Regions from separate parts of the Billgrantia diversa genome, predicted to be linked through region 1. Evidence: predicted binding sites of a transcription regulator. Region 1 holds the regulator's gene; each other region holds the start of a gene.
The links. Region 1 encodes LexA, which represses DNA repair genes until DNA is damaged. Its sites were predicted from a motif close to TACTGTNTANNTANACAGTA; they were not measured.
Positions count from the first base shown of each region.

Region 1 (3,102 bases):
GGCGCGTTCATGGCAGCAACTACCACAGGGCGCAAGCGTCGGATCAAATCGCGCACCGAGACGTGCTCCTGGTAGTCCTTCTCGGCGATATCGCGCAGCGCGTCGAGGCCGGACAGCGTGAAGATCACCGTACCGAGAACGAAATGCAGGCGCCAGAATCGCTCGGCATCGGGCAGCTCCGGGGTGGCGCGCCTTACCAACTCGGTAAAGCGGGTAAAGACGCTGCCGTACTCTTCTTGGATGTGGCGCCGCAAGTGCCCTTGAGCCTGACTGTAGGCAAGCCCCAGCAGCTTCATGAACACCTTCAGGCTGTGCTTCTCTGCGGGTACTTCGAGCACGGTTCGCGCCATGGTTTCCAGTAGCTCTTCAAGCGGAATGACGCCGCCGGCGTGACGCGCCTCCAACTCATCCAGGGCGTGATGGAAACGCATGGTAAAGGGATCGAGATAACGAGAGAAGACCGCCTGGATCAGTGCTTTCTTCGAGCCGAAGTGGTAATTGACCGCGGCGAGATTGACGCGTGCCTTGCTGGTGATGGTACGCAGCGAGGTCTCGGCGAAGCCGCGCTCGGCGAACAGCACCTCGGCAGTGTCGAGAATACGGGTGACGGTATCGGTCTGGGCCATGATCAGTTCCCGCTGGAAACGTCTGTTTTAAACATTACAAAAGTCTACGTCATTACGACTCGTCACTCAATGAATAGACAACCAGTAGCGTTTTAAACGTCTTCAGACGCTTGGCGGCGATGAACGATCCCCTTTTTACTGTATGGGCTTCCATGCTGTATACTTGACCAATACGGCAGTCACGCCACTGGAGTTTGCCATGACACGCCCTCTCACCTCGCGCCAACAGAACGTTTATGACTTCATCGTCAAGACCATGAACGAGTTCGGCTACCCTCCGACCCGTGCTGAAATTGCCCGGGCGCTGGGTTTTCGCTCTCCCAATGCCGCCGAGGAACATCTGCGAGCACTCGAGCGCAAGGGGGTCATCAGAGTGATCCGCGGCACCTCTCGTGGCATTCGCTTGCCGGCCCAGGAGGCCGACGCCGCTGTCAACGAGCCGAATGCCGAGGGGCTACCGATCATTGGCGAGGTCGCGGCCGGCAGCCCCGTTCTCGCCGCCGAGCACATCGACCGCTACTGTCCCCTGCCCCCGGAATTCTTCACACCCCGGGCCGATTACCTGCTCAAGGTCCGCGGGCTTTCGATGAAGGATGCGGGCATCCTGGAAGGCGACCTGCTGGCCGTGCACCGCACCGACCGCGTGCGCGACGGCCAGATCGTGGTGGCACGGCTGGAGGACGAGGTCACGGTCAAGCGCTTCCACCGTCAGGGGCACCGCGTGGTGCTGGAAGCCGAAAACGCTGACTTCGCTCCCATCGAGGTGGACTTGCGCCATCAGCCGCTCGAAATCGAGGGTATCGGGGTGGGAGTCATACGCGGCGGCAGCGGCCAAGCTTTGGGTTGATCGCTTCCTGAACTCGACCATACGGCGTTGGAGCTCTCCTCGGAATGCTCATTGACTACAGTCAACTCCGCTTCCTCGTCGAGTTCCGCTTTGTCTGGTCGTCGCCCAGAAAGCGCTCCAGTTGAGCGGAACAACGTATCGATGAGCCGCAAGATCCTGCACGCCGATTGCGATTGCTTCTACGCCGCAGTGGAGATGCGCGACAACCCGGCGTTGCGCGATATTCCCTTGGCGATCGGCGGCAGCGCCGAAGGGCGCGGCGTCATCTCGACCTGCAATTACCCGGCCCGGGCCTACGGCATCCATTCCGCCATGCCGACGGCGCGGGCGTTGCGCTTGTGCCCTCACCTCACTCTGTTGCCCGGCGACTTCGATCGCTACCGTGAGGCTTCGCGGCAGCTACTGGCGATCTTTCATGAGCTGACACCGCTGGTGGAGCCGCTCTCCCTGGACGAGGCCTTTCTCGACGTCACCGACGTGACCCGCTTCTCGGGCAGCGCCACCTGGATGGCACGCTGGCTGAAGGAGGAATGCACCAAGCGCGTGGGTATTACCGTCTCGGTGGGTGCCGCCCCAGCAAAATTCCTGGCCAAGATTGCCAGCGACTGGGAGAAGCCGGACGGCCTCACCGTAATCACGCCGCCCCAAGTGGACGACTTCGTGAGCGCGCTCCCGGTAACCAAGCTGCACGGCGTCGGGCCGGCCACGGCCAAGCGCCTTCAAACCCTGGAGATCGCTACCTGTGCCGACCTTCAGCGCGTTCCGCTGGAACGTCTGCTGCAGGAATTCGGCAAGTTCGGGCGGCGCCTGTTCGAGCTGGCACGTGGCATCGACGACCGGCCGGTACGCATCGAGCGCGAGCGCAAATCGGTGAGCGTGGAGACTACCTTCGCCACCGATCTGCCCGACCTGGCGAACTGCCACACTCAGCTGCCACCGCTATACGAACGCCTCGAGGCACGCCTTGCCCGCCATGGCCACCCGCCTATTGCTGGTGTTTTCGTCAAGGTGCGCTTCGACGACTTCTCTCTCACCACTCTCGATTCCCGTGGCGGCCTGCCCACGCTCGACACCTTCACCACGCTGATGGAACAGGCATGGGCCAGGCGTCAGCGTCCGGTGCGCCTGCTGGGCGTCGGGGTACGGCTGGTGGCTGACGACGCTCGGCGCCAGCTCAGCCTGCCACTGTAGGCTCACTTGGTATCGATATAGCGGTGATCGTTGAATGTCGCGACCCACTCGGGGTGGTAGACCATCAGCACACTGAGCAGCATGCCGGTGATGAAGGCTTCCGAGGGCATAAGCAACGGCAGGAACAGCGCGTACTCCTTGGCCAAATAGACCGCCTCAGGATCGGTAGCACCCAGCATTACCAACCCCAAGCCCGCGAGCCCGGTACCCAGGGTAGCCAGCGCCGCGCCGAAGAAACCGCATACAAAGAGGAAGATCATCAGGTTATCAGGCAGGTAGCGATCCACGATACGCCATATCGCCACCATGATTGCGATCGGCACCACTCCGGTGATCAGCACGTTAACGCCCAGCAGAGGCCAGCCTGCCTTGCCCAGCACGACCAGCGCGAGGTTGGCCAACAGGTTGGTCAGCAAGGCCAGCGGCGCCTTGAAGATC
Region 1 is NZ_CP053382.1:1,991,826-1,994,927, reverse strand. It holds gene HNO52_RS09295 (TetR/AcrR family transcriptional regulator) at 1-626, opposite strand, end outside; gene lexA (transcriptional repressor LexA) at 826-1,473, shown strand; gene dinB (DNA polymerase IV) at 1,615-2,664, shown strand; gene HNO52_RS09280 (energy-coupling factor ABC transporter permease) at 2,667-3,102, opposite strand, start outside.

Region 2 (3,102 bases), 1.4 Mb from region 1:
AGCGCGACAAAGGTCATGGCGGCGCCCAGCGGCGCCATCACGGTGGCCGCCATGTCGGCGATCTTGATCTTCCATACCATGAACACCAGGCCCGTCACTGCCAGCGAGACGAAGATCGACTGGGCCAGGAAGGCGGCCGGAACGTGCACGTAGATGATGCGGAAGCTGTTGCCCTGCTGGTAGTCGGCCGGGGCGAAGGCGAGTCCCCAGATGGTACCGGTCACGATCAGGATCAGCGCCGCCAACCAGAACCAGGGTTGCAGGCGTGCACTGATGGCGTAGAACCACTTGGGGGAACGCAGCTTGTTAATGAAAGCCCACATGCCTCGTCAACCTCTCAACCATTGATGCTGATGCGCAGCGATGCCGCGATTGCCAGCGGCGCCAGGATCAGGGCCAGCGCCAGCAGCGCGCCGAGAATCGCCAGATGCGCCAGTACGCCATCCCCGTAGATGGCCGCCTGGACGGCCCCGGCGCCGAAGATCAGCACCGGGATGTAAAGGGGAAGCACCAGCAGCGACAGCAGCACGCCGCCACGCGAGAGCCCCACCGTCAGCGCCGCTCCGATGGCACCAATCAGACTGAGACTGGCACTGCCCAGTGCCAGCGAGACGCCCAAGATGACATAGCTACCCGCCGGCAACGCCAGCATGATTCCCAGCACGGGAGCCATCAGCGCCAGGGGCAGGCCGGTGAGCAGCCAGTGCACTGCCACCTTGGCCAGGGCCAGCAGCGCCAGCGGCTGCGGCGTCAGCAGCAATTGCTCCAGCGAGCCATCGTCATAATCGGCGCGGAACAGGCTATCCAGCGACAGCAGGGCCGCCAGCAGCGCCGCCACCCACAGCAGACCGGGGGCGATGGCCGCCAGTAACGCGGGATCGGGGGAAATACCGATCGGAAACAGGGTAATGACGATGGCGAAGAATACCAGGGGGTTCAGTACTTCGCTGCGGCGGCGCAGCAACAATACCAGATCCCGCTTCAGCGTTGCCCACACTGCGACAGCGAGACCGCCTCGAGGTTCCTCGCGAGCCACCTCGACCTCCTCGCTCAGCGAGCCTTCAGATGCCGGCATCCCCCCCTCCCCCGCCGAGGCGAACGCGGCGCAGTTCGGCACACGGCGTCAGTTCGTGATGGGTAGTGACCAGCACGCAGCCGCCGCCGCGGGCGTGTTCGATCAACCGCCGCTCCAGCGCCGCAACACCGTCGCGGTCGATGGCGGTGAAGGGCTCGTCGAGCACCCACAGCGGACGCGGTGTGAGCACCAGCCTGGCCAACGCCACACGACGCTGCTGCCCGGCGGAGAGTTGTCCGGCCGGCACGTCTTCGAAGCCGACCAGGCCGACCTCTTCCAGGGCTCTGAAGCGTGCCGCTTCGCCCCCCGACTGACCGGCCAGCGCCTGGTACCAGGTCAGGTTCTCCAGTGGCGTGAGGGCGGCCTTCACGCCGGGCGCATGGCCCATATAGAGCAGGCTCGCGAGAAAGGAGTCGCGCGCCTTGCGCATCGGCCGTTCATCCCAGAACAGTTCGCCCTCGTAATCGGCCAGCTGGCCGGAGAGGATCTTAAGCAGAGTGGTCTTGCCACTGCCGTTGGGGCCTTCCACACGCACGATCTCGCCCGCACGAATATCCAGATCCAACCCCCGGAACAGCCAGCGGTCATCACGTTCGCAGGCCAGGCTTTGCGCTTGCAGACGCAGGCTCAACGGCACTCTCCAGAAAGGCTGAATTCGACGGAAATGCTACACGGAAAGGCTTGTAGCCGCTAGCGAACCGGGTGCGTCACGGCGCCACCCTTGCCACAGGTCAAGGCGAAGATACGTCTGCAAAACTTGCCACTCGCCGTTCGCTTGGTATGATGCAAGATACCTGTACATTTCAACAGGGTCGCAAAGAGGGGGGAACGACAATGCCAACGCCTTCCATGCAGTACCTGTACCGACGCCCCAACCTGCCCATCGCCACCTCCTGGGCCAGCGTGGATGCCACCGATCTCACCGAGATTCCCTTGCTGGGAGACGTTTCGGCGGGCCTACCGATCGAAGCCTGCCCCAGCGGCGGCACCGTTTATGCCCCCGCCTGCATGGTCCGGCGTAATACTTATGCCCTGCGAGTACGCGGCGACTCGATGATCGACTGCAATATCTTCGATGGTGACGTGATCATCATTGAGCGCCAGGAGAGTGCGGAGAACGGCGAAACCGCCGTGGTGCTGATCAACCAGCAGGAGGTCACGCTGAAGAAGCTCTACATCGAGAAGAGTGGCGTCCGCCTGCAGCCGGCCAATGAGAACATGGCGCCCATCTATCTCAAGAACAGCGACATTCAGGTACTCGGCATGGTAATGGGCGTGGTGCGCCAGCAGGATCGGCACGAGCTGACCCACTGATGCGCTATCCGGTGCCCGATCTGCCACCCGGCCAGTGGTGGGAAAGCGTCACCGAAGTGGAGAAGAGCCGCTTCATCGCCTGGCTCTGCCACGTCCCGGATGCGGCCGCCTTCGAGGCGGTCCTGGCCGAGGCCCGGCGTACCCACCCCAACGCCAGCCATCACTGCAGCGCCTTCATCGCCGGCCCGCCGGGGGAGCAGAACGCCATCGGCTTTTCCGACGACGGCGAACCGGGCGGCACCGCGGGGCGCCCCATGTTCCAAGTACTGGCGGGCGCCGGGCTGGGCCAGGTGGGCTGCGTGGTGACGCGCTATTTCGGCGGCACCAAGCTCGGCACCGGCGGCCTGGCCCGCGCCTACGCCCAGGCCGTAAGCCAAGGACTGGAAACCCTGCCCCGTCGCGAGGTAGTCGAGCGCTACTCGCTGCGCCTCAGGGTCGACTTCGCCGGCGAGGCAGAAGCCCGCGCCTGGTTGGAGAGCCATGACGTGCCGGTCGAAGCGGTCGACTACGCAAGCGATGGGGTGCTGCTCACCGTGGGCTGGCCAAGTAACGTCGTGGTCGACGTGGCACCGTTGGAGGCCCGCCTGCGCGGCAGGCTTGCCTTGATCGAAGACTAGCCCCGGCCCGGGCCACCCTACCATTTGCGCGTCACTGAGCGAGTAGGGTAGACCTTCCGAAGCAACGACCATGCACTTCGTCCCCGTGAATGAGGA
Region 2 is NZ_CP053382.1:637,417-640,518, reverse strand. It holds gene HNO52_RS02980 (heme ABC transporter permease) at 1-323, opposite strand, end outside; gene ccmB (heme exporter protein CcmB) at 338-1,075, opposite strand; gene ccmA (cytochrome c biogenesis heme-transporting ATPase CcmA) at 1,062-1,706, opposite strand; gene HNO52_RS02965 (LexA family protein) at 1,910-2,389, shown strand; gene HNO52_RS02960 (IMPACT family protein) at 2,389-3,006, shown strand.
Region 2: a site for LexA is predicted at 1,868-1,887, ahead of HNO52_RS02965 (LexA family protein). Genes of this name have one in related genera too.

Region 3 (3,102 bases), 1.4 Mb from region 1:
TTTCATGGCATATCCGTGGCGATGAGCGTGGTCACCCGATGGGCAGGCGCGCTCGGCGTCGCTTCGCATGGCCGAAATCGCACGCCTTGGCGTGTCAGGAGCGCCACCAAGGGCGTTCGCAAAGGGAGGCATTATAGCGCAGTTGTCAAGCGACTAAAGGGGAAGCACTCAAGCTGGGATTCATTCTTCAGCGCCGAGACGCTCCAGAGCATGGCGAATCTGCTCGAAAGCGAAGCCGCGAGAGGCCAGGAAGCGCTCGCGGCGGGCGCGCTCGCGCGGGGAGTCACCGGGATGTGTGAAGCGCCGGGACAGTGCCTCGGCAGCCAGTTCGAACCAGTCGACCTCGCCTGCCTGCTCGGCCTCGGCCAGGGTCGTGGCGACCAGGGAGCGCTCGATGCCGCGCCGTTCGAATTCGGCACGCACCTTGAGCGGCCCCTGGCCGCGCATCACGCGGGAACGCAGGAAACTCTCGGCAAAGCGCGCATCGGACTGCAACCCCTCGGCTGCCAGCGCGTCGAGGCAGGCATCGATCGCTTCCGGCGAGTGGGCACGGGCGGCCAGTCGCTGCGCCAGTTCGGCGCGGGAGTACTCGCGCCGGGCCAGTAGGCGGATGGCGTCGTCCCGTGGGGACGACGCACGCGCTTCGGACTGGGCAGACATGGCTTAGAGCAGGTCGTCCTCGCGCTCGGCGTCAGCCGCCACCGGCTCCCCGGCCTCCTCTTCCTTGGGCGCGACCGTGGCCAGCAATTGGCCGCGGATCTGGCTCTCGATCTCTTCCATGACCGCCGGGTTGTCCTCGAGGAACTGGGCGGCGTTGGCCTTGCCCTGGCCGATCTTGTTGCCCTTGTAGCTGTACCAGGCACCGGCCTTGTCGACCAGGTTGCACTGCACGCCCAGGTCCACCACTTCGCCGGCATGGTAGATACCCTTGCCGTAGAGGATCTGGAACTCGGCCTGGCGGAACGGCGGGGCCACCTTGTTCTTCACCACCTTGACGCGAGTCTCGTTGCCGGTCACCTCGTCGCCCTGCTTGACCGAGCCGGTGCGGCGGATATCCAGGCGCACGCTGGCGTAGAACTTGAGCGCGTTGCCACCGGTGGTGGTCTCGGGGCTGCCGAACATCACGCCGATCTTCATGCGGATCTGGTTGATGAACACCACCATGCAGTTGGCGTTCTTGATGTGGCCGGTGATCTTGCGCAGCGCCTGGGACATCAGGCGCGCCTGCAGGCCGACGTGGGAGTCGCCCATCTCGCCCTCGATCTCGGCGCGCGGGGTCAACGCCGCCACCGAATCGATGATGATCACGTCGACGCCGCCGGAGCGCACCAGCATGTCGCAGATCTCCAGCGCCTGCTCGCCGGTGTCCGGCTGCGAAACCAGCAGATCGTCGAGGTTGACGCCGAGCTTCTCGGCGTAGCTCGGGTCGAGCGCGTGTTCGGCATCGATGAAGGCGCAGGTCTTGCCCTGTTTCTGGGCCTGGGCGATCACCGACAGGGTCAGGGTGGTCTTGCCCGAGGATTCCGGACCGAAGATCTCCACTACGCGACCGTAGGGCAGGCCGCCGATGCCCAGTGCGATGTCCAGCCCCAGCGAGCCGGTCGACACCGAGGGCATCACCACCCGTGGCGTATCGCCCAGGCGCATCACGGTGCCCTTGCCGAACTGGCGCTCGATCTGGGAAAGGGCGGCATTCAATGCCTTGGAACGGTTTTCATCCTGTGCCATGAGGCTCTCCTCGCAGAACTCGCTGATGCTTGCAGGTGCAAAATGAATGGCGGGCTGCCAACGGGGAGCTCGCCTGGACACTGTATGGTTGGCCAGTAGTATGACGAAAAATTCACTGCGCGACTAGCCACTCGATGAATACGATCTAGGAGCCTGTCGGATTTGACCGATCGTCACGAGAGATTTGGATTTCGAGATAAGTTTATCGATCTGATAAGGCGAATAGCCCGCTATACAACGAATCAGATCGAATCAAATTGGCCGAAAAGACCGGATCTCGTAGTAGATCAGCGTTAAGTCCGACAGGTTCCTAGCCGGCCTCCAGGTAGCGAATCAGCCCGACGATGGCCTCGCGCACTGCCCGCTCGCGCACCGCGCGGCGGTCACCGGGAAACTGGAAACACTCGGCTTGTTGCCGTGTCTCGCCGCCCCAGGCCAGCCACACGGTGCCCACCGGTTTTTCCGGCGTACCGCCTTCGGGGCCGGCCACTCCGCTGATCGCCACGCCGAGCTTGGCCCCGCTGTCGCGACAGGCACCCGCCACCATGGCCTTCACCACTGGCTGGCTGACGGCGCCATGCTGGGCGATCAGCGCTTCGGGCACGCCAAGCAGGCGCGCCTTGGCCGCATTGGAGTAGGTCACGTAGCCGGTTTCGAAGTAGTCCGAACTACCGGACACCGAGGTGATGGCACTGGCTACCCCGCCGCCGGTGCACGATTCGGCCGCGGTGATACTGACCCCATGCTCGCGGCAGCGGCGCCCGAGCCGTTCGGCGAGCGTAGCGAGGTCGAGGTTGGCTAGGCTGGAGGCACTGTGTGGCATGTAACGCTCCTTGGTTCGAGAGGGTCGACGCAGGCGCCGGACGCAGGACCTGCGATTGCCTGCCACCATAGCGCATCCTTTCCGTCGGTAGCAGGTAGAGGATAAACGACCGCCGCTTCCGCATTGGCAGCCATCGGCAAAGCACCGTCGGGAGAGGGTCGTTACGGCATGTCGACCATGGGCAGCGCGTGGTAATCTTGTCCCTCCCATGCCCCACCCAACCGACGAGCCAGCCGAGAAAGCATGAACGACGCGGTCAAGACGGATGTGCCGAGCCATACGCCGATGATGGCCCAGTACCTCAGGATCAAGCGCGAGCACCCCGATGTGCTGCTGTTCTATCGAATGGGCGATTTCTATGAGCTGTTCTTCGACGACGCCAGGCGCGCCGCGGCCCTGCTCGACATCACCCTGACCCAGCGCGGTCAGTCCGCCGGCAAGCCGATTCCCATGGCCGGCGTGCCCTACCACAGCGCCGAAGGCTACCTGGCGCGCCTGGTGAAGGCCGGCGAGTCGGTGGCGATCTGCGAGCAGTTCGGTGACCCGGCGGC
Region 3 is NZ_CP053382.1:622,292-625,393, reverse strand. It holds gene alaS (alanine--tRNA ligase) at 1-6, opposite strand, end outside; gene HNO52_RS02890 (regulatory protein RecX) at 181-660, opposite strand; gene recA (recombinase RecA) at 664-1,728, opposite strand; gene HNO52_RS02880 (CinA family protein) at 2,039-2,551, opposite strand; gene mutS (DNA mismatch repair protein MutS) at 2,795-3,102, shown strand, end outside.
Region 3: a site for LexA is predicted at 1,807-1,826, ahead of recA (recombinase RecA). Genes of this name have one in related genera too.

Region 4 (3,102 bases), 1.9 Mb from region 1:
GCGTGACTGAGATCGGCTGCATGGCCCACGCCCGGCGCAAGTTCGTCGACCTGCACGTGGCCGGCAAGAGCCAGATTGCCGAGCAGGCCATTGAGCTGATCGGCCAGCTCTACCAGATAGAGCGTGAGGCTCAGCCGCTGAGCGCGGAAGAACGCCAACAGCTACGTGACACCCGAGCGAGGCCTATCGCTGACACGCTGCACCGATGGATGCTGGCTCACCGCGAGAAGGTACCCAACGGCTCAGCAACGGCGAAAGCGTTGGACTACAGCCTGAAACGCTGGGCGGCGCTGACACGCTACCTGGACGACGGCGGGTTGCCGATCGACAACAACCGAGTCGAGAACCTAATTCGCCCCTGGGCACTCGGGCGTAGCAACTGGCTATTTGCCGGCTCACTGCGCAGCGGCCAGCGCGCCGCCAACATTATGAGCCTGATCCAGTCTGCCAAGCTGAACGGTCATGAACCGCATGCCTACCTGAAAGACGTGCTGGCTCGGCTGCCGACGCAGAAGGCCAGCCAGATCCACGAACTCCTACCTCAGCACTGGAAACCGGTCGACTGATCACTCGCAAAGGGTGATGGCCGGGCGCTTACTTTTCATCTCCGCTCCCAGCGCTTGCATGTCGCCAGGCATACCCGCCAGATCCAAAAACATTTCATCAATGCTGTATACCTCGATTCGAGGACTAAAATTTTTTAGCGTTTGCATTACGCGATCTGAAACGTCGCCATAAAGCGGGTAGTTGGAAGAGAAAATCGCTACGCCATGCCGCCGCAAAAGGTGTTCAATCTTGAAGAACGGCTCCAAGTCCGGGATACCGAGCGCCTTGGCTTCGCGTGAGCGCGCCACGACGAAGCCGTCATTGTTCGAGAGCACCACCACCGGCTTCCCGCGCAGATCCGGTCGAAAGATCTGCTCGCAGGAGGCGTAGAAGGAATTGCAATCAACGAGGGCCAGCACGGAACAACCTAACGGAACTCACTACCACCCCCTCGATCTCGAAGCTGGCGTCAGCGCTGATCGGGATAGGAGGATAGTCCTGGTGAGCTGCTAGGAGACGCTGACGCGGGATATCCAGCAGCTTGCAGGTCAGCTGACCGTCCAGGCTGGCAAGCACCACATCGCCGTTTCGGGGCTGCTCAGCACGGTCTACGATCAAGAGATCGCCGTCGTAGATTCCAACGCCCTGCATCGACTCCCCTTCGGTCCAGCAGTAAAAGGTCGCCGCAGGATGCTTGATGAGGTACTCGTTGAGATCGAGCTTGCGGTCTACGTAATCTTCTGCGGGGCTCGGAAAGCCCGCACGGATGCGAGACAGCAGACAGGGTGCCGAGAAGGAGGCTTGAATCTGATGAGGAATCACGGTCACGGTCATGAGTAGATCTGCTCATGAATCCTTCTCAGGGGGATCCAGGACCTCCCTGCCGACATCCGGCATGTCGCGCCAAGCCTTGATGTCTTCAGGTTCAGAAGCATTGGGGTCGCACTGCTGAAGCAGTTGGTCGAGGGAGTATGGTCTGTCAGGTGGCTGTGTCATGAGCTGGCCTCCTATTACTGGAAGAATATACAGGACAAAGTATGTGCACCAATTTTGCTTTGGTCAAGACAAGCGGTGTCGTGAGCCTCGCCGCACGGCTGTCGGTCGATCCTAACGCCTTCATCTATAGCGAGAATTTTATGCCAGGCAGCGCGATCAGCATCGTTACCGGCACCGAGGGTGGCCATGTGGTACGCCCGGCGACCTGGTGGCTGTACCTTCAGCAGACCGACCAAGGCATGAGGCCGCACAAGCAGTATTTCTCGGTCAACACCAACCACCTCAAGGTACCCAAGAAGCCTGAGTTTCGGTACCGCCGCTGCATCGTGCCGGCGACGGCCTTTGTCGAGAGCCAGGATGGCAAGCGCCCTCACCTCCTGGAGCCCGCTGATGGTAGTGCCCTCGCCTTCGGGGGACTGTACAAGGAGTGGTTCGACAAAGTGAGCGGTGAAACGGTGTGGTCGACCTCAATCATCACCCTGGCGGGGATCAAGCCGCTGGAAAACATCCATAGGAAGTCGGTGCCGATGTGGCTACCAGAGGACGTGTACGAGGCGTGGCTATCGCCTGAGGTGACGGATCCAGGAGAGATCGAGTATCTGCTCGAACCCGCGCTGCGAGCTGACCTAAGGGCAACGCCCATAGATCGCGCAGGGAAAAAGAACCCCACCGGAGAGCCATTTTATGTAAGCGCTGAGATGAGAGGCGTGTAAAATACATGATATGAAGAACGAATATATTAAAGGTGGATTGCACCTCGTTGCCGGGCACCTAAGTACATCGAGTTACACTAAAGTGACACCGGATGAGGTGGCAGCAGTCTTGCGAGCAGGAACGCTTGATCTTGTTTGTCTCTCTCTGGGCCATGCAGCATTACTATGTACCATGTTTGCAGAATGCAGCCCTAACCTGATCCTTAAATGCGTTCAGGAGGCAGGGGCAACTGTTGAATCAGCCGAAGCGTTATATAATGAGTCAATCCGTGACTACCACCGCGTCCCTGAGTGGGAAGAGACGGTTGCTAGTCAGAAACTCAAAAACGTCGAGTCCGACCGTTCTTGATGTTCTACGAACTGTCCCCTTCGGGATCCTTTGTCTCGTATACCGGTTCAAAGGGATCGATGTACTCGATTACGCTCCCCCGCAGCCTTTCTAAAGGTGAAGTCTTAAGATCTTGGTAGCGTCGAATTTCGATAATAGGCCTCCCCCGCTCGGTCACTAGGAATGATGCACCAGTCACTTCAATCTCTTGAAGTATCTCACCTGCCCTAGCCTTGAACTCGGTTTTCGATACCCATAGAGTCTTCATCTCAATACCTGCTGTGCATGCGTCCACAGATCAGCATATCTCATAAACTTCTTTATGGTAAACCCTTGAGGCAATACTAGATGCACATTGGGACGGGCTGCATGAGTGCGGATTTTAAGCTGAAGCTGGCTACGAAATGCGAAAAATTGGAACAGGAAAAATCATATACTTTAGTATAATCTATTAATGTTGATAGCTTGCTTGATCGCAACACACTAATTGTGTAGTGTCCAACATATTACTTTATTGGA
Region 4 is NZ_CP053382.1:3,930,144-3,933,245, forward strand. It holds gene tnpC (IS66 family transposase) at 1-566, shown strand, start outside; gene HNO52_RS18185 (Y-family DNA polymerase) at 567-965, opposite strand; gene HNO52_RS18190 (LexA family protein) at 949-1,380, opposite strand; gene HNO52_RS18195 (SOS response-associated peptidase family protein) at 1,584-2,255, shown strand.
Region 4: a site for LexA is predicted at 1,558-1,577, ahead of HNO52_RS18190 (LexA family protein). Genes of this name have one in related genera too.